One region of the Faecalibacterium sp. DFI.5.82 genome, then DNA from elsewhere that is predicted to be linked to it. Evidence: riboswitches for the same ligand, from Rfam matches in the RefSeq annotation. Region 1 holds a riboswitch; each other region holds the start of a gene.
The links. A riboswitch is a leader RNA that binds a small molecule or an ion and turns the genes downstream of it on or off. The one in region 1 is predicted to bind cyclic di-GMP.

Region 1 (10,619 bases):
TCTGATTGAAATGGTATAACCATGCCATATTAGACTTCCTCGTGTTTCGTATCATAAACCGCCCCTTTTCGGAGCGAGCAGGATGTGTTTGGATAAGATTAGTGTATCCGGTTTCCGGGGAAAAGTCAATCGCAGGAACAGCAAAAAAGTTGCCGTACAAACTTACAGGAGTGTACGGCAACTCGGATTTATTTTTTGCGTTTATGTTTGGCGAAGGTAGCATTCGTATCATGCGCACGTTTTGCACAGGCCTCATTGTGCTCTGCTGCTTCGTAGTCTTTCCGTGCTGCGGCATAGTGAAAACCGCCTTGCCCGGATTTTGCCATTGACCAGTGACGATCCGCACTGCTTCTAAAACTCTTGGCGCGAGCAGTATACATTTCTTCCGGTGATTTGAAAAAAGCCATGAACAATTCCTCTTTCAAACAAAAATTAGGTTGATAGTCCTCTTTCACGGAAGATATTTTCGAGAGCGGTTATTTGAGGCTTTAGGATGGAAGCTTTTAAAAGGGAATCGTCATCTCTTGCTGGGCCGGATACATAACTTCTGTATTTACAGATGATGGATTGATGTTCTCGCTTGAGTGCATGACTACTCATTTTTGAGTAGCGGCCTTGCCAATACTGCCGCTGGCGTTCGGCTTCCTGATTCGAGATAACGATACCCCGTGCGACGCATTCCTGCTCTAAAGCTGAATTTCGCGCAATTCCATTCAGAATACCGACGTTATATGGATGTGCTCTCATCTCTCGGTAGAGCTGCTTTAGCTGATAATCACTCATCCCTTCAAAGCCCTCTGCGTAATCCTGCTGCTTATCCAGCAGTTCAGAACCGGCATCGCAGACGGCATTGAAGATTGACTTGAAAAAGGACATAATAACTCCTCTACTGATGAAAAGCAGCTGTTAAAAAAGAAAAACACCGTTAAAAAACACCGAAATGTTTTTTCTTTGACTGGCTGGTATTTACAGACTGGCTGGTATTTACAGATTTGGCAAAGTCACTGAAACCGGTATAGGCATCTTTTGCGCCCTCCAAAGGGCTGTCTGAGCCGAGACCGATACTTTGTTTATAAAAGTCCTCCGCAACGATCCAGCCAAGGGTCTCGGTCAATGCAACAGAAGTACCAGCGCTGATGACACCGCCCACAACGGTTCCGATACCGGGGATTCCCTTAACGATGTTGGAGAAAATTGCACGACCCGCCTGACTGGCCATCGTACCACCAAGAATGGATTGAGCGGCAGCCTGTGTCATGGGGATATCGAACACTTTGGCAAGACCCATGATCATTGTCATTTGAGCACCGGTGATGGGAATTGTATCAGCCATAGGAATCGGGATAACACCCGCAGCGGCGGCAGCTGTTGTGGCAGTGTGAATGACAGCGGCGCACTTGCTCTTCAGGTCATCCGGCATTGTAACTTTGGTTTTAGCCATTTTTTCCTCCTTTGAAGGTTGCGCCGCAGTTTGTGCAGCACTTCCTTCCACCCTGATTTTGTACAGTCAGTTTTCCGCAGTTGGGGCAGCGTTCGCCGCGGCCCTTGCTTTGGATCGGAACGACCATTTTGTACCCGCATTTGGTGCACTCACGGTTTTCACCAACTGTTTTGAAAAATGTGAATTGTTTGCAGTTCGGGCAGAGCTTTCCGGCCATTGGCTTCACCTCCATGAAGCAGCAAAAGAGTGTCGAAACTCGATGAATTTTGTCTATAACCATTATATATATATATATATATCGTCAATTGTTGAAATCGACAAAATTTCAATTGAGAAATGTAAAAAATGACAAAAAACACCCGGAAAGCCTTTTCAAATTTCAAAAAAGAAAAGGCTCTCCGGGTGCAAAGCGCTTGAAAATATATCCTGCCGCTTCCGCTTACAGCAGGGTCTTGATGTAGGTGGCCATCAGCCCAGCTTTTTCTTCTGCTGGTGGGCCAGAATGGGCATGAGCAGGGGCGTGGGAACGAGCTTCTGGGCCGTGGTGGCAAGGCGCATCAGGGTGCTGGGCACGATGATGGTCTTGCGGCGGAGCATCCCGCGCATGGCTTCCTCCACGCAGAGCTCCGGGGTGATGCCCTTGAGGGCGAACACCACGTCGGCACGGTCGTTGAACTCGGTGTCCACGGGGCCGGGGCAGAGGGCACAGACGTAGACCGGGCTGTGCTGCTCCCGCAGCTCCTCAGCCACGCCGCGGGTCAGGCTGACAACGTATGCCTTGGAGGCATAGTAGCCCGCCATATAGGGCCCGCCCGGCAGCAGGCCCGCCGAGGATGCCACGTTCAGGATGGTGCCAAAGCCCTGGGCTTCCATCTTGCGCAGAGTGAACTTGAACAGCCGGTGCATGGCCAGCACGTTTACCCGCAGCATGGAAAGCTCCTTGCCCTCATCCGTCTCGGAAAAGGCACCGCAGGCACCAAAGCCCGCGTTGTTGATGAACAGGTCGATGCGTTCGTCTGCCAGTGCTTCGCACAGGGCGGTGACCTGCGCATCCTGCGCAAGGTCGGCGGGTACGATGCGGCAGAGGGTGCCGTGTTTCGCCCGGAGCTCAGCGGCAAGGGTCTCCAGCCGGTCGCGGCGGCGGGCGGTCAGAATGAGCCGGAAGCCCAGCCGGGCATAGCGGCGGGCAAACTCCCGCCCGATGCCGGAGGACGCGCCGGTGATCCAGACAGTTTTGGTTGACATAAGCATTCTCCTTTTCTGCGGAAACTCCATTGCCTCTATTCTATCACGGCAGCGGGTGAGAATCCATGCAAAAATTCAAGGAAAAGCTGTCCCTTGTTGCCCGGGAAAATTTGGAGTATAATAGACTCAAAGAACAGCGCACTGACGCAGGAGGAAAGAAAAATGAACAAACCGGTATTGGTGGTCATGGCTGCCGGCATGGGCAGCCGTTACGGCGGCATGAAGCAGATCGACCCGGTGGGCCCCAAGGGCCAGCCCATTGTGGAGTACTCCCTGTACGATGCCCACCGCGCAGGCTTTGAGACCGTGATCTTTGTCATCAAGCACGAGATCGAGGAGGCCTTCAAAGCCGCCATCGGTGACCGCGTCTCTCAGGGCATGAACGTGAAATACGCTTTCCAGCAGCTGGACGAGCTGCCCGCAGGCTTCACCATCCCCGAGGGCCGTGTCAAGCCCTGGGGCACCTGCCACGCCGTGCTGGCCGCAAAAGACCTCATCGATGGTCCCTTCGCTGTCATCAACGCGGACGATTACTACGGCCCCGAGGCCTTCAAGGTCATCTATGAGTATCTGTCCACCCATCAGGACGGCGCAGTTTACGATTACTGCATGGTGAGCTACCTGCTCAAAAATACCGTCTCTGAGAACGGCACCGTCTCCCGCGGTGTCTGCGTGGTGAACCCGGACGGCACCCTGCACAGCGTGACCGAGCGCACCGGCATCGAGACCTGTGAGGGCGGCATCCGCTGCACCTCCCTCACCGGTGAGGGCACGGATGACCTGCCGGTGGAAGCACCTGTCAGCATGAACCTGTGGGGCTTCGGCAAGAGCTTCCTGGACGAGGCCGACCACCGCTTTGCAGGCTGGCTGCGTGAGAATCTGCCCAAGAACCCCCTCAAATGCGAGTATTTCCTGCCCACTGTGGCCAGCGAGCTCATCGATGAGGGCAAGGCGGCAGTCACCGTGCTCAAGAGCACCGATAAGTGGTACGGCGTGACCTACCGCGAGGATAAGCCCACCGTGGTGGCCGCCATCGCCCAGAAAACCCAGGAGGGCCTGTACCCCGAGGATCTGTGGGCGTGATAAGCTGAAACAGGCGCAGATGCGAAACAAAATCTGTGGCGGCCCTCTTGACTTTTTGCGCAGGAGTGCATATACTAAAGTTGTAGATGAGACTACGGAACCATTCCATGGTTCCACCAAAGCAACAAGAAGCCCCCTCGGTACTGCGAATACCAAGGGGGCTTCCTGCTTGCTAAGGGTTAGTGCTTACCGGCCTTGAACTGTTCCTCAAGCCACTTGCAGATGTAGTAGCTGACCACACCCGCTGCGACGGACAGTATAAATGAGACTACCATTTCCATGGTTACCACCTCCTTCCCACATCAAATGGGTCGGAAGGCCGACAGGTACAGTATAACAGAAAATTCGACTCATTACAACGCAGAAGCGCCCCATCCGGTGAAGGATGAGGCGCTTCTACGTATATTTGGGAATATTCGGGGATGGCGTTAGTTGTTCTTGAGCTCCTGTGCCTTCTGCCATGCATTCAGCACATCAAGCTTGCTTACGGGATTGGCCGGGAAGAACTTCATCTCTTCCGGAGCCGTGCCCTCATCGTTCAGGTCAGGGATAAGCTCGTTTTCCATGGCCCAGCGGGCGGCGTGCTGCAGGTCCATATCCTGCTCTTCCTGCTCTACATCGGGGTAGAGCAGTTCGGATTCGGGCATGGGCTTGCCTGCATCCTCCCACAGCATCATGGCAAGGGCGCTGCGGTTGCTGGGGAAGTAGGGCAGAGCCATCAGCTTGCCTGCAAATTCAGCGCCCAGAGAATAGGCCTGATAGCCCAGCACTGCACCGCCCACAGCGGCAGTACCAATGATCGCGGCAGTGCCCAGCACATTGGGCCCATCATCTTCAATGGTGGCATCGCGGTACTGTGCGGCAATATCCACATCACTGCTCATGGTGTTCATGGTAAAGGTGATGCTCTCAGCCTTGTAATCCTGACCCAGCGGCAGGGAGAACTTGCCGGTAGACCAGATGTCAAACACCATGCCCTCAGGGATCAGGGTCTTGTCCAGCGTCACGGTCACTGTTGCGCCGTCCGGTACAGAGTAGGTCTTTTTGCCGGTGGTCTCGTCAGTAGTAACAGTCAAGGTATCGGTCACATCCTTGTCACCGTTTTTCACGGTAACAATGCCGCCGGTCACGGTCAGCGGGTGGAAGACTGCGGTATCGTGGGTGTGGTCAGCGGCGGCATCACGGTACTGTGCGGCAATATCCACACCACTGCTCATGGGGAAAGTGATGCTTTCTGCCTTGTAGTTCTGATCCTGCGGCAGGGAGAACTCGCCGGTAGACCAACCGTCAAACACCATGCCCGCAGGGGTCCGGTCCTTGTCCAGCGTCACGGTCACTTCTGCGTTGTCCGGTACATCGTAGGTCTTTTGGCCGGTGGCTGCGTCAGTGTTGCTGTTCAGCTTGCTGGTCACATCGCTGCCGTCGTATTTCACAGTAACAGTGCCGCCGGTCACGGTCAGCGGGTGGCAGCCCGGAGCATTGGGGTCGAACTCCCAACCGGCATGGAGGGTGATGTCCTCCATAATTGCGGTATCTTTCACATTAAAGAGGTTGCCATCTTCGGTGTACCAGCCGGTGAACTTGTAACCCGCACGGGTGGGATCATGGATGGCAGTCAGATCGTTTGCCTTGGTATCAGTGATTTTTTCGGTCTTATAAACCGGCACCACAGCGTCGTCGTTCAGTTCGCCGCCCTTGGCATCAAAGGTCACCTTGCAGAGGTAAAGAAAATTGCGTTTTCTCAGTTTATCATTGGCATCAATTTTAGGATTGTTATCATTGTCTGCAAGCAGAGCATCTGCCTTGGCCTTGTAGTTTTTGTAGTAGATGGCACCATTGGGGTTCCCAGCCGGACAACCTTTCAGACTGTCTTGGAAAGAAGTCAATCCAGCAGGGAGCGTAATGTATTCCAGATGGGTGCAATAGCGAAAGGTACCAGGTCTAATGGTTGTTACATTTTCCGGGATGGTGACGTTCGTCAGATTAATGGAAGTGCAAGAATCAAAGGCAGAATAGCCGATCGTCTTAATATTCTCACCTAACGAAATCTTTTCAAGAGAAATGCACCCAGCAAAGGCGCCTGTCCCCATCGATTCGATGGCGCCATTGATGGCAAGAGATTTCATGTTGTTGCAAAATCTAAAAGCTTCTCTGCCGATGGAAGTGACGCTTTGTGGAATGGTGACACTCTCCAGATCATTGCAATGAAAAAAGGCATAATTGCCGATCGTCGTAATATTCGTCTCAATATTCTCACCGAACGAATTCTCACCGAACGAAAGCGTTTTAAGATGAATGCATTCACCAAAGGCATGATCACCGATGGAAGTAACGCTTGGTGGAATGGTGACGCTCGTCAGACCACGGCAATCATAAAAGGCACGATCGTCGATCGTCGTAATTTTTTTACCTAATGAAAGCGTTGTTGTAAGAGGGCATTCCGTAAAGGCCCGGTTTCCTATTGATGTGGCAGCGTCATTGATGGTAAGAGAGTTCAAGTTGCGGCAACCTGCAAAGGCATGATCGCCGATGGAAGTGACGCTTTGTGGAATGGTGACCTCCCCCAGCTGATGGTCTGAATAAAAGGCATAATTGCCGATGGCGGTTACAGTGTATTTGTCGTCCAACGTTTCGGGTATGTCGATGTCGTAGTCGTAGTTTGTTGGTTTCACAGGGCCAAGAAATTTTGTGATGGTTGCATTACCGCCATTTACCTTATACTTATACTTGTAACCGTCAACGATGGCTTCTTGTTCAGTTGCCGTGTCTGCTGCAAATGCCGTGACTGCCGACAGGGGCAGCATGGTGATCATCATGCAGACCGCAACCAATAAGCTGATCAAACGCTTGGGTTTCATAATTCTTTACTCCTTTTCCATGATTTTCCCAAAAAACTCTCTCTATTTCAGCCAAAACAAAAGAGCGCCGCACCGGCCAAACGGCTGGTACGACGCTCTGAACCCTTGTAGACCCGCTGCGCGCTCGCTCTCCTGAAGGGAAGCCGACGCATCTTCACAAGGAGGTGCAAGGTTTCGTATTACCTTACCCGGAGAGAATAACGTGCGGCTGGCTGCCATATTACAGGCCCTTGTAGCTTTGCGTCGCAGCCTTTCGACTGGCTTGCCGATTCTTCAGTTTTTAGCGGAATAGCATATTGCACAGGATAAGATACTCTTTTTTTTTTTTGTCAATATGACGAAAAAGATTTGGAAGAGTGTACAAAAAAGGAACGTATAATGTGGAAAACAGAATGAGAATAAAATCCTGCGGCAGCACAAGATCTGCCTGACTTTATGGAGGGCGCAGTGCAAGAAAAATGCCCCTGACCGAAAGAAGCCGGTCAGGGGCATTTGGGGTTGCTGCAACGGTCAGGGTCAGTGCCTGCGCTCGTACTTCAGACGCTCCCGCAGCTCGTCCAGAGAGCGGTGCTTTTCGCCGTGGCGCAGCTTGGGGTAAGCGCGGAGCATACGGCCCTTGCCAAAGTACTTGGAGCTCCGGGTGCGGGCGCGCATCTCCTCGCTGCGGGCCTGCAGCTCCTCGGCCAGCTGTTCCAGACGGAGCAGCTCTGCCGTGCGCTCTGCGGTGCCCTTGGCGGCCAGCTTGACGGCAGTGGCGGCCTCAGAGGCATTGAGCCGGGCCTCCTGCGAGGACTTGCGGGCGGCCTCCATGGCCTCGTCGGCCTTGGCGCGCAGGGCGGCAGCGGCATCCCGGGGGCTCAGTTTGGCGGCATTGTCCCGGGCCTCGGCAGCCGCCAGCTTGAGCTGCAGGCGGCTCTCGTCCATCTTCTGGTCCACGTCCATGGCGGTGGTGCCCAGCAGCTCGGTCATGGCATCGGACACGGCGTGCATACTGTCGGCCACCTTTTCCAGGGCATCCAGCTCACGGGCCAGGTCAGAGGCCGCAAAGGCGGTCACCACCACGTCGGCGGCGTAGCAGGCGTACAGGATGCACATGAGGACAAAGCCCACCATCTGGGGGACCATCTCCACAAAACCCGCGATCACGGGGTGAACGGCCTTCATCACCACAACGGTGCCCACGCCCCACAAAAGGGAGAATTCCAGGCAGATATATCCGCCGATGTTGAAGGGGAAGTCGCTGTAATCCCACCACCGGGTGTGGTAGAGCTTGTAGAGCGCCCAGCCGCCCACCAGCTCCAGCACGCTGGGCAGGATCACGCCGCCGAGATAGAGCAGCAGCAGGTTGTCTGCCAGCGGCGAAAGGGTGAACAGCACAATGATCATGCCAAAGCCGTAGATGGGGCAGACCGGGCCGTTCAGAAAGCCGCGGTTCACCAGCTGGCCGGTGGAAACGGCGGCATAGATGACCTCCAAACACCAGCCCAGGCAGGAGTAGATCAGGAAAAACGCCAGGATCTGATACAGCGAAAAGCCGCAGACCATGGTGTTGACAAAAAAGGACATCTTACTCCTCCTTTGCGGCGGCAGCGGCTTCCTCCGCAGCCTTCCTCTTTTTCAGGACCTTGGGCTCGATCCAGGTCACGGCGGCATCGCCGGGCAGCTTTCTGGCGATCAGGGCCTTGATCTTGATGCCCATCTCGGTGAACATCCCCTCGTGCTCGGTGCGGATGTTCCACTCCGGCTCGTTCTCGTGCAGGTCAAAGGTCTTCCAGGTGATCTCGTAGCCGGAAGCGGGGAAGTACTCCAGGCTGTCGCGGAACAGGTCGTCGTCATCGGTCTTGAAGTAGATCTCGCCGCCGTCCTTCAGGAATTCGCGGTACTGGATGAGCTGGCGGGGATAGGTGAGCCGGTGCTTGTTGGAGGAAGCGTTCTTGCTCCACGGGTTGCAGAAGTTGATATAGATGCGGCTGACGGTATCCTGGGCGGTGAGCACACCCTTGATGCGCTCGATGTCGGTGCTCATGATCTTCACGTTGTCGATGGGGCGGCCTGCCTCGGTGTAAGCGGCCTCGATCTTGCGCTTGGCAAGGATCAGCACCTTGTCGGTGATGTCGATGCCCAGATAGTTGTTTTCCGGGTGGGCGCAGGCCAGCTGGGAGATAAAGCCGCCCTTGCCGCAGCCCAGCTCCAGCACAAAGGGCTGCTCCGGGCGGGCATACTGTGCGTGCCACTTGCCGCCCCAGATCAGGGGCTCGTGGACGTGGAAATCGGCGGCCATCAGCTCATCGTGGGCGTAGGGTTTGAAACGCATTCTCATAGTTTGTTGTTCTCCTTGAATTTTAAGTGGCTCACCCTCTCCGTCTTTGCTTCGCAAATCCACCTCTCCCAAAGGGAGAGGCCTTGGCAGTGCGGAAAACTTACCGGTTTTGCCAAGGGCTCCCCCTTTGGGGGAGCTGGCGCGTCAGCGCCTGAGAGGGTGAGGATGCTTACAATTTCGTACTTTTCAAAAATTCTTTTACTTCCTCCGGCTCTGCGGCGCAGCTTCCCTGACAGATGCCGGGTTTGCCGCCGCCGCGGCCATTGAGGGCGGCGTTCAGGGCTTTGGTCAGGGCGCGGACATCGCCGCCCGCCTGGGCAAGGCAGTAGCCGGTGCCCTTTTCGTTGGGGGTCAGGGCCGCGCACAGGCCGGTGGTGGCTTCGGTCAGGCGGTTAGCCAGCCGGTGCAGGCCGTCCGGGTCCAGCCCCGGCACGATGCGGATGGCATCCGCACCGGGCGTTACCTGCGCGGCCAGCGCGTCAAAGAGCTGGCTGCACAGCCCGAAGTGGGTGAATTTCAGGGCGGTGTACTCGTCATACACCCGATGCACGGCGTTGGCCGTCTCGCTGGCCTTGGCGCTGAGCAGGGCACCGATCTCTGCCTGCCGCTCCCGCATGGCCTGCGCGGCTTCCAGCGCGCGCCCGCCGCAGACGATGCTCAGGCGCACGCCGCCCTTATAGTTTTCAGCGGCCAGGATCTTGATCTGGCCCACCGCACCGGTAAAGGCGGTGTGGGTGCCGCAGCAGGCACAGACATCCGCCCCGGGGATGGTCACGATCCGCACCTGCCCTTCGATCTCCTTTTTGGAGCGGTAGGTCAGGGCGGCCAGCTCCTCCCGGGTGGGGTAGGTGATGTTCACCGGCACATTTTCCCAGATGATGCGGTTGGCGGCAGTTTCGGCCGCTTTCAGCCCCTCGGCGGAGATGGGGATGTTCGTGTCCATCCGCACGGCATCGGAGCCGATGTGGAAGCCCACGTTCTCGGCCCCGAACATGCTGTGCAGGATGCCGGAGAGGATGTGCTCGCCGGTGTGCTGCTGCATCTTGTCAAAACGCCACGCCCAGTCGATGGCCTGTGCCGCTTCGGCCCCGGGCACCGCCCCGGCGGGCAGGAAAGTGACCATGTGCCAGATGACACCCGCCTGCTCGTGGACATCGGTGACGGTCAGCACCGTGCCGTCGGCAAGGGTCAGGGTGCCCCGGTCGGCAGGCTGGCCGCCGCCCTCGGGGTAAAACACCGTGCCGTCCAGCGCGATGCGTCCGCCGCCGGTCCGGCTGTCCGGCTCTGCGGCTAAAATATGCCCCACCGCCTCCCGGCGGTAGGCATTTTGCTCAAAATATTTCTCAGTGCGTTGCATAGAACCTCCAAAGGAAAGGTTCCGTCTTTGTCCAACCCCTCAGCCTTCGCTGACGCTCGGCAGCTCCCCTAGTAGGGGAGCCCTTGGCAAAAACGGAAACTTTGCAATTACTGCCAAGGCCTCTCCTACTAGGAGAGGTGGCATTGCGGAGCAATGACGGAGAGGTTGTACGAAGGCCAGCCTGCCCGGATACACGCTCGCTCATGGTCTAAAACCAAGTATACCACGTTTTTTGCCTGTGGAAAATAGTCTGCGGTTATGTTATGATAGAAAACAGACAAGCCCCAGCAAAAAGTTTGAGACGAGGAAGGATTT
Region 2 (10,619 bases), on a different contig from region 1:
GTGGTCGATGACAGCCACCTTGCCGCACCTTTCCAGGATCTCCTTACTTTCCACAAGGCCCAGCTGGTATGTATCCACCACCACACAGAGCGTTTTCTTGGAGATAATGGGCAAAGCCCCCTTGGGGTCGATAAAATCATCCGCCTGGCCGGCCCGGCACAGGGCATCGATCAGGCTGCCCGCCAGCGTGGCATCCCGCCTGACGGCGATCACCGCCGGGACATCGCAGATCTTGCAGATGCGCAGCACGCCCTCGGCAGCGCCGATGGCATCCAGATCGCTCATCCGGTGGCCCATGATGACCACATGGTCCGCCTCCTTGACGAGCCTGACCAGCTGGTCGGCCACGATGCGGCTGCGCACCTTGCTGCGCTTTTCCACGCCGTGGCTCACGCCGCCGTAAAAGGTGAAGCCGTCCGGGGTCATCTCAGCGGCCTGATCGCCGCCGCGGCCCTGCGCCATATCCAGCGCCTGCACGGCCATATCCTGGGCTTCCCGCAGGGTTTTGGCCCCGCGCCCGATGCCAATGGAGATGGACAGGTTCACACTGGGATCCAGAGCACGGATCTTATCCAGCACATCGTAGCCGCGCTGGGCATACTGCTCCAGATGGCGCTCTTCCACCACGGCGATATAGCGGCCGCTGGCAACACGGCGCAGAAAGCCTGTGCCCCGGCCGATCATATCCTCCAGCACCCGGTTGATGCCCTCCAGCAGGCGGGCGCGCTCACTGTCCAGCATATCGCTGAACACATCGTCGTAGCCGTCCACCAGGAACACCATGTACCCCGGGCGGCTGGCCTTGTACTCCGTTTCGATCCTGCGCAGGGCAGTCTCCTCATTGAACACAAGCAGCGTCATGCTCTCGCTGCCGCCCGGCACGGTACTGCTGTGCACATTCCACACACCATCGGCCAGATTGAGCTGCTGCCCCTCCGGGGTGCGGGCCTGTGCGGTGTCCAGGCCGGGCAGCAGCTTCTGTGCCCTGCCTGCAAGCCGGTCCTCGCCGCCCAGCAGCGCCGTGCGGAAGCGGCTGTTGTACCACAGCACCGTCTCGCCAGAAAGCAGAGCCGCCGGCTGAGAGAGGGATTCCAGGCTGTATTGGGTCCTGGAATTTTCAAAGCTGCCGCCAGCCACCCACTTGGCGGTCCAGCGCCGCAGCTGATACCGGAAAACGCAGATGCCGATGCCCCACAGCACCACCAGCACTGCCAGCGCAGGCCAGCCCGCGGGCCGCCGCACCAGAAGCGCCAGCGTCAGCAGTGCACACAGCACTGCCAGCGCGGCGATCAGCATTTCTAACGTCCATCTCGGTTTTTGTTTCATGGAATCTTCTGCCTCCTGGTCTGCCTGCCCCGGCGGGGCGGCTTCCGGCTTATACCTCCATCAGAATGGGGAGGATCATCGGGCTGCGTTTGGTGCGGCGGTAGATATAGCTGCTCAGCGCCTCACGCACCCGGGTCTTGACGCTGTTCCAGTCGCGCACATGCTCTTCCACGCAGCGATCCAGCGCGTTTTCCACAATGCTCTGGGCCCCGTCCATCAGGCTCTCGTTCTCGCGCACATAGACAAAGCCGCGGCTCACAAGGTCAGGCCCCGCCAGCACCTTGCCGGTCTTGCTGTCCACGGTGGCCACGATGATGACCAGACCGTCCTCAGAGAGATGCTTGCGGTCACGCAGGACCACGTTGCCTACATCACCCACGCCCAAGCCGTCCACCATCACGGCACCGGCGGTGACAGGCTCGCCCAGCTTGATCTCGTCCCGGCTCAGGATGACGTTGGAGCCGTTTTCGGCAATGAGGATGTTGCTGGTGGGAATGCCCAGAGACGCGGCGGTCAGAGCATGCTTTTTCAGCTGCTTGTACTCGCCGTGCACGGGCAGGAAATACTTGGGTCTGGTCAGGGTGAGCATCAGCTTCTGCTCCTCCTGGCAGGCGTGGCCGGAAACATGGACATCATACATGCTCTCGTAAATGACCTCCGCGCCCAGCAGGAGCAGACCGTTGACGATCTTGGTCACGCTCTTCTCGTTGCCGGGAATGGGGTTGGCGGAGATGATGATGAAGTCGCCGGGGCCCACCCGCACCTGACGGTGGCTGCAGGAGGCCATGCGGGAAAGGGCACTCAGGGGCTCGCCCTGGCTGCCGGTGGTGATCAGCACCACCTGCTCCGGCGGGTACTGGTTCAACTCATCCACACTGATAAGGGTACCCTCGGGGATGTGCATATAACCCAGCTCCTGCGCCATGGCAGTGTTATTGACCATGCTGCGGCCGCTGAACGCCACCTTGCGGCCATCCTCCACGGCCAGATCAATGATCTGCTGGACGCGGTAGATATTGGACGCAAAGGTCGCAATGATGATGCGCTTGTTCCGGGCACGGGCAAACAGGTTGCGGACACCGGCGGCCACCTTCTGCTCCGTGGCGGTAAAGCCCGGGCGCTCGGCGTTGGTGGAATCGCTCAGCAGAGCCAGCACACCCTTCTGACCATACTCCGAAAGGGTGGTCAGGTCGGTCACGCCGCAGGCCAGCGGGGTGTAATCGATCTTGAAGTCGCCGGTCTGGATGATCGTTCCGGCGGGGCTGTCAATGGCAAAGGCCACGGAATCGGGGATGGAGTGGTTGACATGGATGGGCTCCACGGTAAAGCAGCCCAGCTTGATCTTCTGCTTGGGGGTGATCTCCACAAACTTGGTCTTGCCTGCTAGGCCAAACTCCTCCAGCTTGTTCCGGATGAGGCCGCAGGTCAGCCGGGTGCCGTAGATGGGCAGATCAAACTTCTGCAGCAGGTAGGGAATGCTGCCGATGTGGTCTTCGTGGCCGTGGGTGATGAGCAGGCCCTTGATCTTGTCCTTATTCTGCACCACAAAGGTAAAGTCGGGGATGACCATGTCCACGCCGTACATCTCACTGTCCGGGAATACAAGGCCGCAGTCCACAATGATCATATCCCCGTTGCACTCATACACGGTCATGTTCTTGCCCACTTCGCCCAGACCGCCCAGCGGGTAGATGTGGATGGGCACAGCGGCCTCCTTGGGCTGCTGAGTACGGCGGGGCCGCCGGTTATAATAAGGGCGGCGGGTGCGGGTACGCTTTTCCCCGCCGGATTCACTGTTTCTGTTCGGATTGTTCTGAGCCTGAGCCGGGTTCTGTTCTTTGACCTGTGCCATGCGGTACCTCCAAAATCAATTACAAAACGCAGGCACACCCCTTTGCGAGCGGCCTGTCTGCTGTGAAGGAGCAGCAAACGCACCGCCGCTCCCATCGAAACCATCGTATAGAATTTTTCGCTTCCATGCCCGTTTTCGGCACTGGGATGGCCAGAACGGAGTAATTTCTGCCCTGTCAGTCCATCTGTTCGATGCGACCGCGGCACTGCCCCGTTCCGGCCGGACACACCGCATCGGTGCGCCCCTATACGCATTTTGTTACAAACAGTATAGTATTTCTTGTCCACTTTGTCAATTCAAAGCTTTGCCGGAAAAGCCGGGGATGATACGTTTTCCTCTTGACAGAACCGGAAAAATAGCTCTAAATAGAGGTATCCAAAAATTCAAGTTCCGGGAGAAACAGATGAAACAAGTCGAAGTTTACACCGATGGCGCGTGCAGCGGCAACCCCGGCCCGGGCGGCTGGGGTGCAGTGCTGCGCTACCGCTTCAACGGCAAGGTCTACGAAAAAGAGCTCAGCGGCGGCGATGCTTCCACCACCAACAACCGGATGGAGCTGACCGCCTTTATCGAGGCCCTGCGCCAGCTTAAGGAGCCCTGTGAGGTGCGGCTGTGCTCTGACAGCCAGTACGTCATCAACGGGCTGGAAAAGGGCTGGGCCAGGGGCTGGAAGCGCCGGGGCTGGAAAAAGTCCGACGGCTCCCCTGCCCTGAACCCCGACCTGTGGGAACAGGCATTGGAGCAGGAAGCCCGGCACAAGATCACTTATGTCTGGGTCAAGGGCCACGCAGGCCACCCGGAAAACGAACGCTGCGACCAGCTGGCCGTGGCACAAAGTCAGGCACACGGAGGGAGACAGGGACGATGAGCGATACATTTCTGCCCGGCAGCGGGTTCGACACCTATGAACAGCAGGACAAGGTGCTGGTGGGCCTGTGCGGCGGCACGGGCTGCAAAGCAGCTGTCCGCATTTTACAGCAGCAGGGCTTTGCGGTGATGGGCGCTGTGGTGCGTCTGTGCACCGATGATCCCGTTGTGGATGCCGCCAAGGAAGCCGCCAAGGCTCTGGGCATCGAGTGCATCACCCTGAATGCCAGCGAACTGGCCAGCCAGCTGGCTGAGGAGACCGCTGCCCCGGCCGACCTGCGCTTCCCCGCCCTGCTGGCGGCGGCTGACCGGCTGGGCATCCAGTACATTGCCACCGGCCACCGCGCCCGGGTAGAGACCGGTGCGGACGGCGTGCACGTCCTCTGCCCTGCCGAAATTGCGGACGAGAGTGCCCGGCTTGCCGCCCTGCCGCAGGAAACGCTGGGCCGGCTCATCCTGCCCTTGGGCGATTTCAGCCCCGAGGATGTGGCTGAGATGGCAGCAGAATAAAAAAACAAAAGAGATGCACCCCGCTCCCTGAACCTGAATCAGGAAGGCGGGGTGCATCTCTTTTTGCTCTGTTTTATTTCATCGTACAACGCTCAATGGAAGTCCTCCGCTTACTTTGCGAAGATCTGGATCCAGTTGTGGCCCCACTGAGAATTGGCATCGTAGTTGTAGCCAAGGCACATATACTTGGCGGCGGGGTCCATGATATTGACACGGTGGCCTTCCGAAGCCATCCAGTCTGCAACGACCTTTTCGGGCGTGGTCTCGCCCCAGGCGGCATTCTCGCCGGTGGCGGTATCAGACACACCGTACTCCTTCAGCACGGTGAAGCAGTTGGTGCCATCGGGGCGGGTGTGGGAAGCGACCTTTGCCACTTCCTTTGCGCGCTCATCGGCAGCGGCCTGCAGCTTGGCATCGCCCATGGCCAGAGGTGCCAGATTTTCCTTTGCACGCTCAGCGTTGACCAGCGCCAGCACTTCCTGTGCGAAACCGTTCTCACTGGTGCCGCGGGCGTAGGTGAAGATCATCACCCAGTAATTGCCGTACTCGCCGCCCTCGTAGTAGCCAATGCCAACGGAGGTGGCATCCTTGTCCAGCATCCGCTCCTTGAAGAAATCGTAGCGATTCCAGGCGGCGACCACATCCGAAGCATTCTCAGCAGCTGCCCAGTAGTTCTCTCCCACAGAAACATCGTCCACACCGTACTCCGGCAGGATGGTGAACTCGCGGCTGCCATTGGGGCGGTTGTAGGAGTAATTGACGGTAAGTTCTTTTGCACGGGCCTGTGCGGCAGCATTCAGTGCGCTGCTGCCCATGCTCAGAGGAGCCACACCAGCCTGTGCACGCTCTGCGTTGACGAGCTGCAGCAGCTCATCGGCCTTGGAAGCTGCGTGTGCGGGCATTGCCAGAACAAGCATCAGGCAGATGAATGCGGCGCAGCAGACCAGATTCTTCAGGACTTTCATCGAAGCGTTACGCATGGTGTTGAACCTCTTTTGTGTTGCCCCATGAAAAAAGGTGTCGATTGCTGGTATACTCGGCAATCGACACCTGATGCTTCAGATGAAGGTCACTCAACACCCAATCTCCGCTGTGGAGACCCTCAGGTGATGAGAAGCAACTGGCTGCCATTTTACAGGCCCTATAGCTTTGCGTCACAGCCTTTCGACTGCTTTGCCGAGGATATTCAGTTTTGCGTGCCTTTCTTCTTTTGGGAAGAAATTTGAGAACGAAAAAAGGTGTTGTTCTGCAATACACTCAGCAAAACAACACCTAGAAAATCTAAGCAGGTCGCCCAAAGAAAGATTTCCTTGAGAAGCAGCTGGCTGCCATTTTACAGGCCCTGTAGCTTTGCGTCACAGCCTTTCGACTGCTTTGCCGAGAATATTCAATTCACCTTGAGGAGCCGTTTCCATTTCCTCGACGCTATCCTACCACATCGGACAGAACCTGTCAACTGTTTTGGAGCAGCTTTCTCAAAAAATCTTCTTTTTTGAAGAGTTCTTCCGTTATGCCTGCACCTCTGCCGCCTTTTTGCGCAGCTGGTCGAGGTCTGCGGCATCCGGGTGAGCCAGTGCCTTATCAAAGTTCTCGATCAGCATCTCGAGGTTGGGTGCATGGTTGGGCTGCTGCAGCATCTTTTCGTACTGCTGGCGCACAGTCATGGGCATCTTGCCCTGGCACATATAGGTTCCAATGACCGTGTTGCTCTCATCCAGCGATTTCTGCACCGCCGCCAGGATCTGCTCGAAATATTCCGCACTGCCGCCAAAGCCTGCGGTGCCGAACAAAAAGACCCGCTTCCCCTTCAGGGTCTGCAAAAAGGCGGTGAGGGTGTCATCGGCATGGCCCTTGTCCGTCCAGAAGCCGATGTAAAGGGTCTCAGCCTCCAGTGCTTCCGGAGCCGGTGCTCCGAAGTAGGTGCACTCATTCTGGGGCAAGCTTGCGCGAAGGGTGTCGGCCAGCAGGCGGGTGTTGCCGGTCTTGCTGCTGAAAACGATGGCGTAGCTCATGGTCATTCTCCTTTATTATGTTTGATATCAGATGCTGCCCTGTTCTTTTGCGTTCAGGGCATCATAGACACAGCGGGTGCCCTGATGGGCAATCAGGCCGCCCAGGCACTTTTTGTTGCAGCGGACACAGCGGTGGATCTTTGCCGCATTGCCGCTCTGCAGTTTGTTGACCCAGTTGGGGTCAGCCAGCAGCTGGCGGCACATTGCCGCGCACTGGATGCGGCCGCTGGCAAGCTGCTGCTCCACAAAATCGGGGTCGTTCAGGCCGCCCACACCGCAGAGCGGCACACTGGTATACCGGCGCACCTCATCGCAGAACTTGAGGAAGCAGCCGGTCTCCTTGAACTCGGGGTGGCTGGCCGGCGGGATGGTGTTTTCCAGCGCAGAGTGGTTGGCCAGTGTCACATGGAAGCTGGTCACGCCTGCCTGCACCAGCAGGGGCACGAACACGGCCAGTTCCTCCTCCACCACACCGGCGTTGCCGTAATGGGGGTTCTCCTGCCGGACAGCCAGCTTGTAGTCAATGGCCATGCCGGGCACAGCGGCGTGCACTGCCTTGACAGCTTCCACGGCAAAGCGGGCGCGGCGCTCGGCACTGCCGCCGTATTCATCGGTGCGGTGGTTGAAGATGGCGGAAGAGAAGCTGCCACACATCCGGTCGCCGTGCACCTGCACCATGTCAAAGCCCGCCTGCTTTGCCAGCACAGCGGCCTTGCCAAAGCCCGCGATGATCTGATGGATCTTTTTCTGGGACATCTTGGTGATGTAGGGGCCCACGGCATCGTTCATCCGCTCCCGCAGCTGGTCGGGGGTGATCTTTTTCATCAGCATCCCCGGGATGCACTTGATGATGGACATCATGTCGGTATCGGTCTGGTGGAGCTGGGCGCAGACCTTGCAGTCGTATTTGTGGGCAGTCTCGCAGATCTGCTGATAGAAAGCAAAGCCCTTTTTGTCAAACAGGGACTTCTCAAACCGGCTCTTGGCCACCGGCACGTCGCCGATGATGATCATGGCGCAGCCGCCCTTGGCCAGCCGCTCCATCTCTGCCAGATATTCCTCGTCCGAAAGGCCGAAGGTGGTGGGGGCAAAGATGATGCGGTTCTTCAGCTGCAATCCACCGTAATCAATGGGGCTCAGGATGGTGTCGTACATGTTACACACTCTCTTTCCTCGTCCGTGCTGCCTTTTGCAGCAGGCTCAGGAGCTGGTGCTGTTCCTCTTCGGTCAGCCCGCTCAAATTTTGCGCATCCCAATCGAAAAATACCTGGTGGCAGGTCCGGAATGCTCTCTCACCCGCCGGGGTCAGCCCCAAATGATAACTGCGGCCCTGCTTTTCCCGGGTCATAAAGCCATCTTCCACCAGCTTGATCACGCTGCGCTGGCAGTGGCCCCAGTCCAGGTGCAGTTTTTTGGTCATCTCAGCCGGGGTGCAGCCGGGATGTTTGCCCACGTAGATCACAAAATACATCATGCCAAAGCTCAGGCCGAACTCCTGCAGCTGCTGGGTGGTGTAGGCTGCGAACTGCTTGTAAAACTCCATCACGTAGAAGGATATGGTCGATTGGATCACTCTTTGCATCTCCTTTACTTGACAAGGTCTAGTATAATCACATTACTTGATAAAGTCAAGTACTTTTTTCAAAAAAATTCTCCCTGCTCCGTATTTCTGTTTCGGGAGCAGGGAGAAAACGATTTTTTGCCTCAGACCAGCGGCATGATATTTTCCGGGGCGGCAGCAAGGCAGGCGGGTGCTTTTGGCGGCGGGGCCGCCAATGTCTCCTTGGACACCTTCCACCACAGGCGGGCCTCACCGCCGGGCAGGGTGAAGATCATATTCCAGTCAAAGGGATTCTCACTGGTGGAGACAGCCTGCACCGGCAGGCTGTTGGGGGTGCCGGGAGCGCAGGGCGCAAAATCATGGGCGCGGATGCCCACGGCACGGCAGCCCTCGGGCACCGGCAGAGCCACGGTCAGCGGCTGTTCCCAGCCCGCCAGATGAACGGTATGCTCCCCCACCCGGGTGCAGGGCAGAATGTTCTTGCAGCCGGTCAGGCGGGCGGCGGCACGGGTGCGGGGGTCGGCAAAGACCTCCTTGGTCGTGCCTGCCCGGAGCACCTCGCCGCTGTCCATCACGATCATCTCCCTGCACAGGCGGTAGGCCTCGTCCCGGTTGTGGGTCACCAGCAGGGCCGTGCCCGCAAACCCGGCCAGCAGGCTGCCCACTTCCCCCTCTACCTCCTCACGCAGATAGCTGTCCAGCGCACTGAACGGCTCGTCCAGCATCAGGATGCGGGGTTTGGCCGCCAGGATGCGGGCCAGGGCGGCACGCTGCTGCTGCCCGCCCGAAAGCGCACCGGGTAGGCGCTTGGCCAGTTCTTCCAGCCGCATGGCCCGCAATGCCTCGGCACAGGCGGCCCTGCGGGCGGCAGGGTCCTTTTCCTTTTTCAGTGCGCTGAGGATATTCTGTTCCACGGTCATGTTGGGGAACAGGGCGTAGTTCTGGAACAGCAGACCCACATTGCGCTGCTGGGGCGGCAGGTCGATGCCCTGAGCGCTGTCGAACAGCACCCGGCCATCCAGCACAATGCGTCCCTCGTCCGGCCGGACGATGCCTGCAATGCAGCGCAGGGTCATGCTTTTGCCGCAGCCAGACGCGCCCAGAAGGGCGGTGGCGGTATCCCCCGCCGTGAACGCAGCGTGAAGGGTAAAGCCATCAAACCGCTTGGTCACATTTACTTCCAGGCTCATGCGCGCTTTCCTCCCTGCTTCTGCCTGCGTTCCAGCAGGTTGACTGCCAGCAGCACCACCGCCGAGATAACGATATCCACCAGCACCCACTGCATGGCCCCGGCTTCATCGTTGGTGCGCCAGAGCTGGTAGACCGTGGTTGCAATGGTGGCCGTTTTGCCCGGCGTGTAGCCTGCGATCATGCTGGTGGCACCATATTCGCCCAGCGCACGGGCAAAGGCCAGCACCGTACCGGCCAGAATGCCCTGACGGCAGCAGGGCATCCGCACCCGCCAGAAGATCCAGGTGTTGGAAAGTCCCAGCGTCTGTGCCGACCAGGCCAGCGTTTCGTCAAAACTCTCAAAGGCACCGCGGGCCGTGCGGTACATCAGCGGAAAGGCCACCACGATGGAAGCAAAGATGGCGCTGTACCAGTTCATCACCAGCTTCACGCCGAAATGTTCCATGAAAAAGATGCCCAGCGGTCTTTTTGCGCCGAACAGCAGCAGCAGGAAATATCCCACGACCGTGGGCGGCAGCACCATGGGCAGGGTGAGCACCACATCCAGCACGCCCTTGAGCACGCGCGGGAGCTTTGCAATGTAGTAGGCCGCAAAGATGCCTAAAAAGAACACTGCCGCGCAGCTGATCAGCGCAATGCGCAGGCTGTTCCATAAGGGATACCAGTCCATACCATCCCCCCAGCGGATGCTTACAGTGCGGTGAAGCCGACGCTCTCGAACACGGATGCAGCCTTGTCGGTGCGCAGGTAAGCCAGGAACTCCTTGGCAGCCTCGGTATGGAGGGCGTTCTTCATCACAGCGGCGGGGTAGATGACCTGACCGCACATTTCCTTGGTAGCCTCGTCCACGGGGGTCAGACCGGCGCTGTACGCATCGGTGCAGTAAACGACACCGGCATCCACGCTGGCCTCGCTGACCTGGGTGGTGACTTCCTTGACGTTGGAACCATAGGTGATGACACCGGCAGCAGCCAGAGCTGCCTCATCCAGATCGTAGTAAGCCAGGATCTTCTGGGTGTACTGACCCACGGGCACATCACTGTTGCCCATGCAGAACAGGATATCCTCTGCCTTCAGGTGCTCAGCCAGGCTGTCGAAGCTGTCAATCCCCTTGTTGCTGCCCTCAGGCACACAGAGCACGACCTTGTTCTCCAGCAGATCCACACGGCTTTCGGCATCCACAAAGTCCAGGCCCTCGGTGTTCACCTCAGCGGAAGCGGTGCTGTCCAGCTGGTTCATCTGCTTCTGACCGGCGGAGATGAACAGATCGCAGTCCGCGCCCTCCTGGATCTGGGTCTTG
Region 3 (10,619 bases), on a different contig from region 1:
ATTGATTATGGCATTTGAATGCTGTTTGTCAGGGGCAGCGGTCGGCAGACGGATTTTTTCATTTTGGGGCTTGACTTTTAATAGTTAGTCTCCAAAATTTTTGCAAAAATAAAAGACCCAAGCGGGTCTTCTCGGCGTATACGCCGTCAACGCTCGTTGCCACGCTGACGTTTTTTCTGCCACGCATCCAAAAGCTGTATGATTTTTTCTTCCATTTGCCGGGGCGTGTAACTGCGCGGAAAGTATTTGCGCAGGATGTCGTTTTTGATAGTTACTGTATCCAGTTCGCCTTTCTTTTCTTCTCCCATAATGGCAACAACGGCATCAGAGGTGAATTGACCTATCTGTGCCAGTTCTTTGATGCGCTTTGCCTGTGAAACGGAAGGTGCGTTTTGGGTATCGTCCATCGCCTTTATCATTTCCTGCTGTTGCTCAGGCGAGAGGTAAGACAGCTCTACGGCAGGATTGAATGAAATCATTTTTTCGTCCACCATATTGAGCAGTTCAGGAATAAGGTTCGTAAGTCGGACATACCGCTGTACTTGTCTGCCGCTTTCATCGGTGGTTTTTCCTATCACGTCAGCAGCTTCCAACTTCCCGACAACTTGTCGGGAAGTTAAATCTGACCTAGCACCTTGATTTTTTAGAGCATCCAGCTTCATTTTGTATGCGAACGCTCTTTCGCTGGGTGAGATGTGTTCTCGCTGCAAGTTGGAATCAACCATCAAAATCGTAGCAGCATCATCATCCATGTCACGCACAATGACGGGCAGCGTTTCCAGACCAGCCATCTTTGCAGCGAACTGGCGGCGGTGGCCAGAGATAATCTCATATCCGTCACCATCCGGACGCGGTCTTGCGATAAGCGGTGCCAGCACACCAAACTGGGCAATGCTTTCCACCGTCCGGGTCATGGCTTCATCGTCCACGACTTTGAAAGGATGGTTGGTGAACGGATGCAGCTCATCAATGGGAATCTGTTGCACCTGTTCGCTCTGCTCTTCCTGTCGCTTTTCCTCCGTAGAGAAAAGTTCATCTAGCCCTTTCAGAGCTAAGTTTCCGCTGTCTATCGGCATCGGCCAGCACCTCCTTCGTCAGAGATTTGTAGGCTTCTGCCACTTTTCCTTTTGGGTCATAGGCAAAAATGCTTTTTCCTGCCGCACTGATTTCAGCGGCACGGACAGACCGGGGAATCGTCTGCTCGAATACATTGATCTTCCGGCCATAGCCTTGCCGGATTAGATTGTCGATCTGCTTTCCATAGGTGGTGCGGCTGTCCGTCATGGTGAGCAAAATACCCTCGATTTTTAATTTTGGGTTTATCTGCCGCCGCACTTTTCCAATCGTCTGCAAGAGCTGTTCCAGTCCTTTGGCAGAGAGGTACTGCGCTTGCATCGGAATCAACGTGGTATCTGCCGCAGCCAGCGCATTGACGGTGAGCATTCCCAGCGAAGGAGTACAGTCCAGTAGAATATAATCGTACTCGCGTTTGGCACTGTCCAACACCTGCTTTAGCATCTTTTCCCGGTTCATACTGTTGACAAGGGCAACTTCCATTCCCGCCAGCTCAATGTTGGCCGGGATAAGGTCAACACCCTCCGCATGGTGCAGGATGCCCTCACCGGGCTGGATGGGCTGGTCATTCATAGCTTTCTGCATGAGAGTGGATAGCGTAGTGGGCAGTTCATCCGGCTGCTGCCAGCCCATACTGATGGTGAGTGAGCCCTGCGGGTCAACATCCACCAGCAGAACTTTCTTCCCCTCCATAGCCAGACCGATGCCCAAATTTTCACAGGTGGTGGTTTTGGCCGTGCCGCCTTTTTGGTTGACGATGGCGATTGTGGTTGCTTTCTTTGCGATAATATCACCTCCCCGGAGAGCCACGCGCAAAGTCGTGGTTCGTTTTGTTCTGATAGTAGAGATTCATGGTCGTAGGCGCATTGAATAATGCCGCCAGCAGATATTGCTTCATGTTCCGCACAGGGGAAGTGTTCTCTGCCAGACAGCCCAGCACGAAGCGGATATGGTCTGCGTTCAGCTTTTTCAACCGACTGCGCACTACTTCGACAGGCTTATCATCCCCGGCAATCCTCAACATCTTGCGTTTGGTGGAGCAAGTGTCCACAAGCAAGTCCACGATTTGATAAATGGCGTCCTCATCATCCGGGCAGAGCCGGAGCAGCAGTTCGACCTCCAATGCCTGATAAAAATAATCTTCAAGCTGTTCTCGCTGGGTCAGCCTGTCCGTTTCATCCGGGAGGAAAGGATGGTTCTTCTCTGTTTTATTCTTATCAGTCTTATTAGATTGCGATTTTGGCCGCACCTGAACTGTACTTTCGGCAGCACAAGAATTGCTGTTTGCACAATTCTGTATTTGCGCTTTTGGCAGTCCAGATGAAAAGTTCTTGACGTAGATCAAGCTGGGTCTGCCCAGCCCACGCCGTTTGCGTTCGATGAGGTCTGCCTGTTCTAGCTCCCGGAACAACTTGACCGCCTTGTGCTCGGCACAGCAGAGAGATTCCTGCACCTCCCGGACGGTGTAGATGATATACACACGCCCATGTTCATCCACCCAGCTATTCTTTGCAGACAGACTCATACGATCGAGCAGGATGCCGTACAGTGTCCGGGCATCCGTAGAGAGTTGCCGGAAACGGCTGTCCTGAAAGAGTGCTTTCGGTATGCGGAAGTAGGCGAACAGTTCACCTGACTGCCCATAGAAGTAGTCGAGCATCATTTGGTGTGGCCTCGGATTTTCAACTGTGAGTGTGTGATCATGTGCAAAACCTCCTTGTCTGATTTTTGCAAAAGAAAAAACGCACCTTCAATTTTGTGGAAACTGAAAGTGCGCTATGTAAAACTAATTCAATTATTCACGAAAGGATTCCAGATATTCGTCCAGCACTTCTACGTTCACCAGTGCAATGCGTTTCAACCGGACGACAGCGTGAGCATCCTGTGCGACTTGTCGGAAAGAGTTTTTGCCCATCGAGTAGAGGACTGCCCCTTCCTCGTAGCGAACGTATTTCTTTTTCTTTCCAGCCAGCAGTTTTTCCAGTTCAGGAACCTCAACCGAGTTTCGCTTATGTGCCATGGTATTCTTCTCCTTTGTCAAGGTTATGTGGTATACTTGCATTATCAGGATATAGAAAAAGGACACTCCACTTTCGGCTTTTGCCGATGGTGAAATGTCCTCTTGACTGTTTTCTCGTTTACAGTTTTCTGCTGGATGTGGAACTGGCGAAAATCCGTCACGCTCCGTTTGGGATTTTTGCCTTCTCCGACAAGCCCCTAAGAAATCCGTCTGAACATTCAGGTTTTTGGTACATTCAGGGTCGGATTTTCAGTTCGTGCGGACTGTCGGAGACACAAGGATTACCACGTAGCTTAGTTAGATTCCGGGCGCATCGTGGGGAACAGCAGAACATCGCGGATGGAGGCGCTGTCGGTGAGCAGCATGACCAGGCGGTCCACGCCGAAGCCCAGGCCGCCCGTGGGGGGCAGACCGTACTCCAGAGCGTTGACGTAGTCGTAATCCACCTGAGCCTTGCAGTCGGGCTCAATGGCCTTGCGCTCGGCGACCTGACGCTCAAAGCGGCCCTTCTGGTCGATGGGGTCGTTCAGCTCGCTGAAGGCGTTGCCGTACTCGGTGCAGTCGATAAAGTACTCAAAGCGCTCGGTAAAGGCGGGATCCTCCGGCTTGCGCTTGGCCAGCGGGCTGATCTCCACGGGGTAATCATAAATGAAGGTGGGCTGGATCAGCTTGTCCTCAACAAAGGCATCGAAGAACTCGGCCAGAATGGCACCCTTGGTGGGGACCTCGGGCAGCTCCACATGATGCTCCTTGGCAGAGGCAATGGCATCCTCGTCGGACTTCCAGTCGTTGAAGTCCACACCGGAATACTTCTTGACAGCCTCCACCATGGTCAGGCGCTCCCAGTGGCCCATATCGATCTGCTTGCCCTGATAGGGAATGACCATGCTGCCGCAGATCTTGAGGGCCAGGCGCTTGTACAGCTCCTCCACCAGATCCATCATGCCGTGGAAATCGGTAAAGGCCTGATACAGCTCGATGCTGGTGAACTCGGGGTTGTGCTTGGGGTCCATGCCTTCATTGCGGAAGATGCGGCCAACCTCGTACACGCGGTCCATGCCGCCCACGATCAGGCGCTTGAGGTACAGTTCGGTCTCAATGCGCAGCACCATATCCATGTTCAGGCTGTTGTGGTGGGTGTAGAAGGGGCGGGCGGAGGCACCGATCTCAAAGGGGGTCAGGATGGGGGTATCCACCTCCAGGAAGCCCTTCTCGTCCAGATAAGCGCGGATCTCCTTCAGGATCTGGCTGCGCTTGACGAAGGTATCCTTCACCTCGGGGTTGGCGATCAGGTCCACATAGCGCTGACGGTAACGCATCTCAGTATCGGTCAGGCCGTGGAACTTCTCGGGCAGGGGGCGCAGGCTCTTGGCCAGCAGGGTCAGCTCGGTGGCACGGACACTCAGCTCGCCGGTCTTGGTGCGGAACACCTCGCCCTTGACACCGATGATATCGCCCACGTCCAGCTTCTTGAAGGCGGCATAGGCCTCCTCGCCCAGCTCGTCGCGGCGGACATACAGCTGGATATCGCCCTTGTCATCGCGCAGGTGGGCAAAGCTTGCCTTGCCCATCACGCGCTTGGACATCATACGGCCAGCCAGCGCGACCTGCTTGCCGCTGTCGGTCTCGTTGGGCAGCTCCTTGAACTCTTCCTTCAGGTCGGCAGAGTATGCGTCCTGCGGGAACTTGGTCAGGGTGAAGGGGTCGTTTCCGGCAGCCTGCAGGTCGGCCAGCTTCTGGCGGCGCACCTGCACCTGCTCGCTCTCAGACAGGCCCTGAGCGGGGTTTCTCTTTTGCTCTTCCATGGTTTCCTCCCGTTCAGGCTCAGTTTGCGGCGTGGGTGATGGCCAGCACTTCGTACTCGACGGTCTGGCCGGAGGGCAGCAGGACCTCAGCCTTCTCGCCCACGGCCTTGCCCAGCAGAGCGTGGCCCACGGGGCTCTCGTCGCTGATCTTGCCGTTGATGGGGTCAGCCTCGGTGCGGCCAACGATATCGTACTCCTCGGCCTCATCATCGCCGATCATCTTGATGGAAACGTGGGTGCCAACAGCAACGCTGTCCACGCTCAGCTCGCTCTCGTCGATGATCACAGCGTTCTTGACCATCTGCTCCAGCTCGGTGATGCGGTTCTCCACCAGACCCTGGGTGTTCTTGGCTTCATCGTACTCGCTGTTCTCAGAAAGGTCGCCGTGGCTGCGGGCTTCCTTGATCTCCTCGGCCAGCTCCTTGCGGCGGACCGTCTTGAGGTATTCCAGTTCGTCCTGCATCGCCTTCAGGCCGGAAGCGGACATCTTGATTTCTTGTGCCATTTTGGATCTTCTCCTTGTCTATTGGATTGACGCAGCCGCAAAGCCGCGCACGAATGCTATTATGACTGTTCTATTATAATAGCAAGCCGGGAGCTTGTCAATAAAAACCACGGCGCTAGAGCGGAAAAAGCGGCGGTTTCGGCTCCCGCCCCTATGCAGAAGCGCCCCACCGGTTCCCCGGCAGGGCGCTTCCACAGGTTATTTGGGAATAGAGAATGGTTCGGTTGTGGGGGCAACCCCCCAGTCGCTTTCAGCGACAGCCCCCGCTAATAGGGGGGCCCTTGGCATGGCGGATAGTTTCACCTTTTTGCCAAGGCCGCCCCTATTAGGGGCGGTGGCATCCCGAAGGGATGACGGTGGGGTTTACTTTTCCTGTGCCTTATTCCACACGCGGATCACTTCAACACGGCTCACGGAATCGGTATCCACATAGGTCTCGCCGTTGTCCTTTGCGGCCTTGAGCAAATCGTTCTCCACAGCCCAGGCAATGGCCTTCTGGGTATCGGTGGCATCGGCGGGCAGAACTGCGGCGGGTGCGGGCTTACCGGCATGGTTCCACACCAGCAGGGCCAGCTCGGCACGGTTTGTGGGGATGGCAGTACCGGCGGGCAGAGCGGTTTTCAGGTACAGCTCCGTGCCCAGCTGGTAGCCCTGCCATGCCAGAATGGCGGTGCCAGCAGCGGCAGTGCCGACTACTGCGGCGGTGCCCAGAATGTTGGGCTCGTCCTCCTCAATGGAGGCATCCTTCGTCATGGCTTCGATGGTCACGCCACCGGCAGGCATCTGGAACTTCAGGGGGTTGTTCTTGACATCCACATCCAGCGTTTCATCGGTGGTAATAGTCCACTGGTCAAATGCAACGGCATCGCTCTGGCTGGTGTAGGTCACGGTCACGTCAGCCTTTTCGGGCACTTTGGCGATCAGCTCGCCCTTGTCGTTCTTCTCAGCCTTGATCTCTTCGTCACCATTCTTAATGGTAACATCAGCATTCTTAACGGTCAGGGTGTAGAGCTCGGTTGCAGGGGTCAGTTCGGCGGCCTTTTCGGCAACAACGACCTGAGTGCCATCAGCACAAATCTGGGCACCATTTGCGTCCTTCAGGGCAACGTTAAAATCAAACTTGCCGACTTTTTTGTAGGTCACATTCAGGGTTGCTTTGATATTACTGCTTCGGGAAGTCAGTTTCATCATCTGAGCCAGCTCCTGAACAGTGTATTCTTTCTCGGTCAGTTCCTTGCCGTCCAGCTCCACCTTCTCTACTTCGTCGCCGTAGGTCAGAGCAACTTTACCTTTGTGAATCTCTGCCCCATAGGTGCCCGGGTTAACGGTAATGTTCACATCAACCGGGGTATTGACCAGATAGGCGCTCTTGGAAGTGGTTGCAGTCATCGTTGCGGCAACGGGGATGACTTTCCACTTGGCGTAATAGGTTTTACCAGTTACGGGGGTAGTATCCTTGGTTTCAATCTGGCAATTAGCGTCCTCATACCATTTTGCGGTACATCCAGCCTTGGTTACACTGTCAAAACCGGTCTTATCCGTATTGACTGTACCGCCCTTAACAACCATAACGATACCGTGACGATTCGAAATGCCAGTGTCACTCCCCGGAATTGCACTTGCATCATTGACATAGATGACAGTAGAATCATTCATACCATCACCAAAGCAGCCAGCTGCATAGCTGGCAATCTTTTTGCAGCCGGTCAGGTCAACGGTTTTCAGGTTGGTGCATCCCGCAAGCGATGCTTCAAACGTTGCATCATCGCCAACCACTTTCAGATTTTCCATCTTCGGGAAAGTCTCAGCTTTTACATATTGCAGGTTTGCATCGCTCACAGTAACTTCTTTGAGTTGTTCACTAGGAGAGAACATATTTTTCCAAAGAGTTTCTGTCGTCATATCTGTCCGACTAGTATTCAATGTGCCAAGAATTTCCACGTTCTTCAAAGAGGTTACAGCCGGATAAGAACCTGTCGGTTGTTCTCGGAAGGGATTAGAATCATCGCTAGTAATTTTTGCGCCTTCTTCAATAATAAAGGTTTCAATGCCACATGCTGGGAAAGGAACATGATGCAATGCGGTTTCACCGTAGAAGGTCACTCTCTTCAAATTCTGACAATTTGCAAACGCCCATGCATCAACTTTTGTCACACTCTTCGGAATGTCAATTTTCTCAATAGCAGTCCCTGCGAATTCAGAATCTCCAATGATTGTAGGGTTGCTTCCCAAATCAATCACACTCAATTTCTCACAACCCCGCACAATTGCATAGGGAAGTTTTTCGGTCCTAACAATCATTTTTTTCAAACCAGAACCTTGAAGTGCATTAGAAGTCCCATCCGGAACCTGTGGGTTTTTTCTTAATCCAAACTCGATGTCATCTGTAACAGTAAAGCTTTCCAGATTCCGCATCATTGAAAAAGCATACGCACCAATATATTTCAGATTGCTCCAGTTATCAAAATCAACTGTAAACTGTGTTCCTCGAACTGCCGCACAGCCAACACCTTCAAAGCTCTTGGGAAGCCATTCAGTCAGTTCCTTGTCCTTGCCCAGTTCAGAGCAGAAATCGAACATACTTGTAGGCAAATATTTTCCTGTATATACATTCTGGTTTGAATCCACGTCAGTAGTTTCAGCCGCTTCAAATCCTTCTGCCCAGATTACTTCTTCCAATGCTTCATCATAGCGAAAGATGTAATCGCCCAAATGCTGAATGCTGGCAGGAATATTAGCTTTTTTCAAAGCCTTCATCCCACGGAATGCACTATTGCCAATCGCAGTAACGCCTTCCTCAATATGTACCTCTGTAATCTGGTTGAGATAGGGTTTCCATGGACGCAGATCATTGTCTGTGCCAACATCCGTATCAGCAATTCCCTCATAATCTGCCATTGGGCCATTGCCAAAAATAGTCAGAACCTTTGTAGATTCATCGTATTTCCACTGAACACTCTCTTCCTGATTCTCTGCACCACAATAACCAGAGGTTTCTGCTTCGCTTTCGGTGCTATTCTTGCCAGTAACAGTGGTTGTCTCCGCAGTATTGGTGCTCGTTCCCGCTGCAAACGCCGAAACCGCAGTAGCAGGCATCATGGAAACTGCCATGCTCACTGCCAAGGCGGCGCTGATCACACGTTTCAATCTCATAAAAATCCTCCTTTTATGAATTACTCCCAAAATATAACCATGCCCGCACAAAGCAAAAAGAGCGCCGCACCGGCCAAATGGCTGGTACAACGCTCTGCGTTTTGTACTTTGGGAATCTACCGCCCCTTGAGGTGATGCCCATGTGCGGTATGGTTGAGAAAGTGCAGCTGGCTGCCATATTACAGGCCCTGTAGCTTTGCGTCGCAGCCTTTCGACTGGTTTGCCGATTCTTCTGTTTTTATGTGGCATTTTACACAAAAATCATAAGACTTTTTTTTTTTTGGTCAATAACCCAAAATCATCTTTGGCAAGTTACACAAAATCGACAGTGTTTGTATAACATTTTCGGATAGCAGCATCGCCCCGGGGAGAAGTGTTCCGTTTGGGAAATGATGGCGTGTTTCCTCGCTTTTTCGTTGAAATATGCCAGGTTTTATGATATAGTAGTAGTCGTTTTTACGTTTCACTCCCCTACTCTCCCCGCGGAAAGGAAGCTCCCATGAACCTGACAAAGCAGTTCTTCAAGTATGTGTCGCAGAATATTTTCGGTCTGATCGGCACATCGTGCTATATTCTGGCCGACACCTATTTCATCGCCCAGGCGGCGGGCACCGACGGCGTGACCCTGCTGAACCTCTGCCTGCCCATGTACAACCTGATCTTTGCCTTCGGCTCGATGATCGGCCTGGGTGCTGCCACCCGGTACGCCATCCTGCAGGCGCAGGGCGAGGCACGGGCGCAGCGGTTTTTTTCCAACGCCATCCTCTGTGCCTGCCTGATTGCCATCCCGTTCATGCTGGCGGGCGCGTTCTGCCCGGGCACGCTTCTGCAGCTCATGGGCGGCGATGCGGGCATTGTGGCGCTGGGCCTGAACTACACCCGCATCTTCCTGCTGTTCACGCCCTTCTTCATGTGCAACTACATCTTCTCGGCCTTCGTCCGCAACGACGGCGACCCGTCCCTTGCCATGGTGGCCACCCTGAGCGGAAGCCTGTTCAATGTGGTGTTCGATTACATCTTCATCTTCCCCATGGGGCTGGGCCTGCCCGGCGCGGCGTTGGCAACCGCTATCTCGCCGGTGCTCAGCATCGCCATCTGCAGCCGCCACCTTTTTCAAAAGAGCAACACGCTCACCTTTGTCCGGCAGGCCCCCTCGGCCCGGCTGCTGGTGCAGAGCTGCCAGCTGGGCATCTCCGGCTTTGTCGGGGAGCTCTCCTCTGCCGTGACCACCACCGTGTTCAACTTCCTGCTGCTCCGGCTGGCGGGCAACGTGGGCGTGGCCGCTTACGGCGTGGTGGCAAACTTTGCGCTGGTGGCAACAGCCATCTTCAACGGCGTGGCCCAGGGTGCCCAGCCGCTGATCAGCCAGTGCTACGGCAAAAATGAGATGGCCGGGGCAAAAAAGCTGCTTCTGCTGGGCTGCGGCACTGCGCTGGCGCTGGCGGCGGTGTTGTACGGTGCTGTGTTTGGCTTTACCGACACCTTTGTTGCCCTCTTCAACAGCGAGAGCTCTGCACTGATGGCCGAATACGCCCACAGCGGTATGCGCATCTACTTCCTGGGCTACTTCTTTGCAGGCTGCAATATTGTTGCGGCGGGCTATCTGGGTGCGGTCAACCGCCCCACCGAGGCCACCATCACCTCGGTCAGCCGGGGCGTGGCCGCCATCGTCACTTGCTCGCTGATCCTGAGCGCCCTGTTCGGCATGAACGGCGTGTGGTCGGCCTTCCCCGCCGCCGAGGCCATCACGCTGGCCCTGACGGTGTTCCTGCTCAAGCGCCCGCAGTCTGTGTGCGGCTGAGCACCTCCACGGAAAAGAGCCGGGTGCTGCCCCGGCTCCTGAACATTTTAAATATACAGTGCCTGCTCCCGCTGGCTTTCCGCCGGGCTGAGGGGCCGTGCTGTCTGACCGGCCAAGGCCCGCCACTGTGCGGGGGATTGGCCGGTCTCTTTTTTGAACACCCGGCACAGGTAGTTGGCCCCTGAGAAGCCGCACAGGCTGGCAATGACATCCAGCGTGTATTCCCGGTGCAGGAGCAGCCGCATGGCAGCTTCCACCCGC

Region 2: linked by a shared signal. The riboswitch ahead of P0G09_RS03760 (CAP domain-containing protein) and the one ahead of P0G09_RS12285 (leucine-rich repeat protein) in region 1 are both predicted to bind cyclic di-GMP.
Region 3: linked by a shared signal. The riboswitch ahead of P0G09_RS06430 (leucine-rich repeat domain-containing protein) and the one ahead of P0G09_RS12285 (leucine-rich repeat protein) in region 1 are both predicted to bind cyclic di-GMP.

What each region holds. Positions count from the first base shown of each region.
Region 1 covers NZ_JARFIS010000010.1:89,099-99,717, reverse strand. Annotated here, with positions in the region: gene P0G09_RS12320 (DUF1622 domain-containing protein) at 1-28, opposite strand, end outside; gene P0G09_RS12315 (hypothetical protein) at 189-407, opposite strand; gene P0G09_RS12310 (hypothetical protein) at 433-876, opposite strand; gene P0G09_RS12305 (DUF697 domain-containing protein) at 926-1,441, opposite strand; gene P0G09_RS12300 (hypothetical protein) at 1,434-1,658, opposite strand; gene P0G09_RS12295 (SDR family oxidoreductase) at 1,910-2,686, opposite strand; gene P0G09_RS12290 (sugar phosphate nucleotidyltransferase) at 2,849-3,769, shown strand; gene P0G09_RS12285 (leucine-rich repeat protein) at 4,198-6,627, opposite strand; cyclic di-GMP riboswitch class I at 6,828-6,904, opposite strand; gene P0G09_RS12280 (putative ABC transporter permease) at 7,144-8,193, opposite strand; gene trmB (tRNA (guanosine(46)-N7)-methyltransferase TrmB) at 8,195-8,947, opposite strand; gene P0G09_RS12270 (alanyl-tRNA editing protein) at 9,117-10,304, opposite strand.
Region 2 covers NZ_JARFIS010000002.1:24,424-35,042, forward strand. Annotated here, with positions in the region: gene P0G09_RS03740 (DHH family phosphoesterase) at 1-1,326, opposite strand, end outside; gene P0G09_RS03745 (ribonuclease J) at 1,376-3,178, opposite strand; gene rnhA (ribonuclease HI) at 3,582-4,046, shown strand; gene P0G09_RS03755 (hypothetical protein) at 4,043-4,555, shown strand; gene P0G09_RS03760 (CAP domain-containing protein) at 4,666-5,535, opposite strand; cyclic di-GMP riboswitch class I at 5,668-5,743, opposite strand; cyclic di-GMP riboswitch class I at 5,869-5,944, opposite strand; gene bilS (flavodoxin family protein BilS) at 6,064-6,567, opposite strand; gene bilR (bilirubin reductase) at 6,595-7,722, opposite strand; gene bilQ (bilirubin utilization transcriptional regulator BilQ) at 7,724-8,140, opposite strand; gene P0G09_RS03780 (ATP-binding cassette domain-containing protein) at 8,272-9,318, opposite strand; gene modB (molybdate ABC transporter permease subunit) at 9,315-9,989, opposite strand; gene modA (molybdate ABC transporter substrate-binding protein) at 10,010-10,619, opposite strand, start outside.
Region 3 covers NZ_JARFIS010000003.1:151,822-162,440, forward strand. Annotated here, with positions in the region: gene P0G09_RS06400 (ParB/RepB/Spo0J family partition protein) at 147-1,076, opposite strand; gene P0G09_RS06405 (ParA family protein) at 1,033-1,884, opposite strand; gene P0G09_RS06410 (DUF6017 domain-containing protein) at 1,865-2,737, opposite strand; gene P0G09_RS06415 (DUF6462 family protein) at 2,870-3,094, opposite strand; gene lysS (lysine--tRNA ligase) at 3,388-4,899, opposite strand; gene greA (transcription elongation factor GreA) at 4,919-5,404, opposite strand; gene P0G09_RS06430 (leucine-rich repeat domain-containing protein) at 5,768-8,542, opposite strand; cyclic di-GMP riboswitch class I at 8,717-8,792, opposite strand; gene P0G09_RS06435 (MATE family efflux transporter) at 9,057-10,358, shown strand; gene P0G09_RS06440 (AraC family transcriptional regulator) at 10,406-10,619, opposite strand, start outside.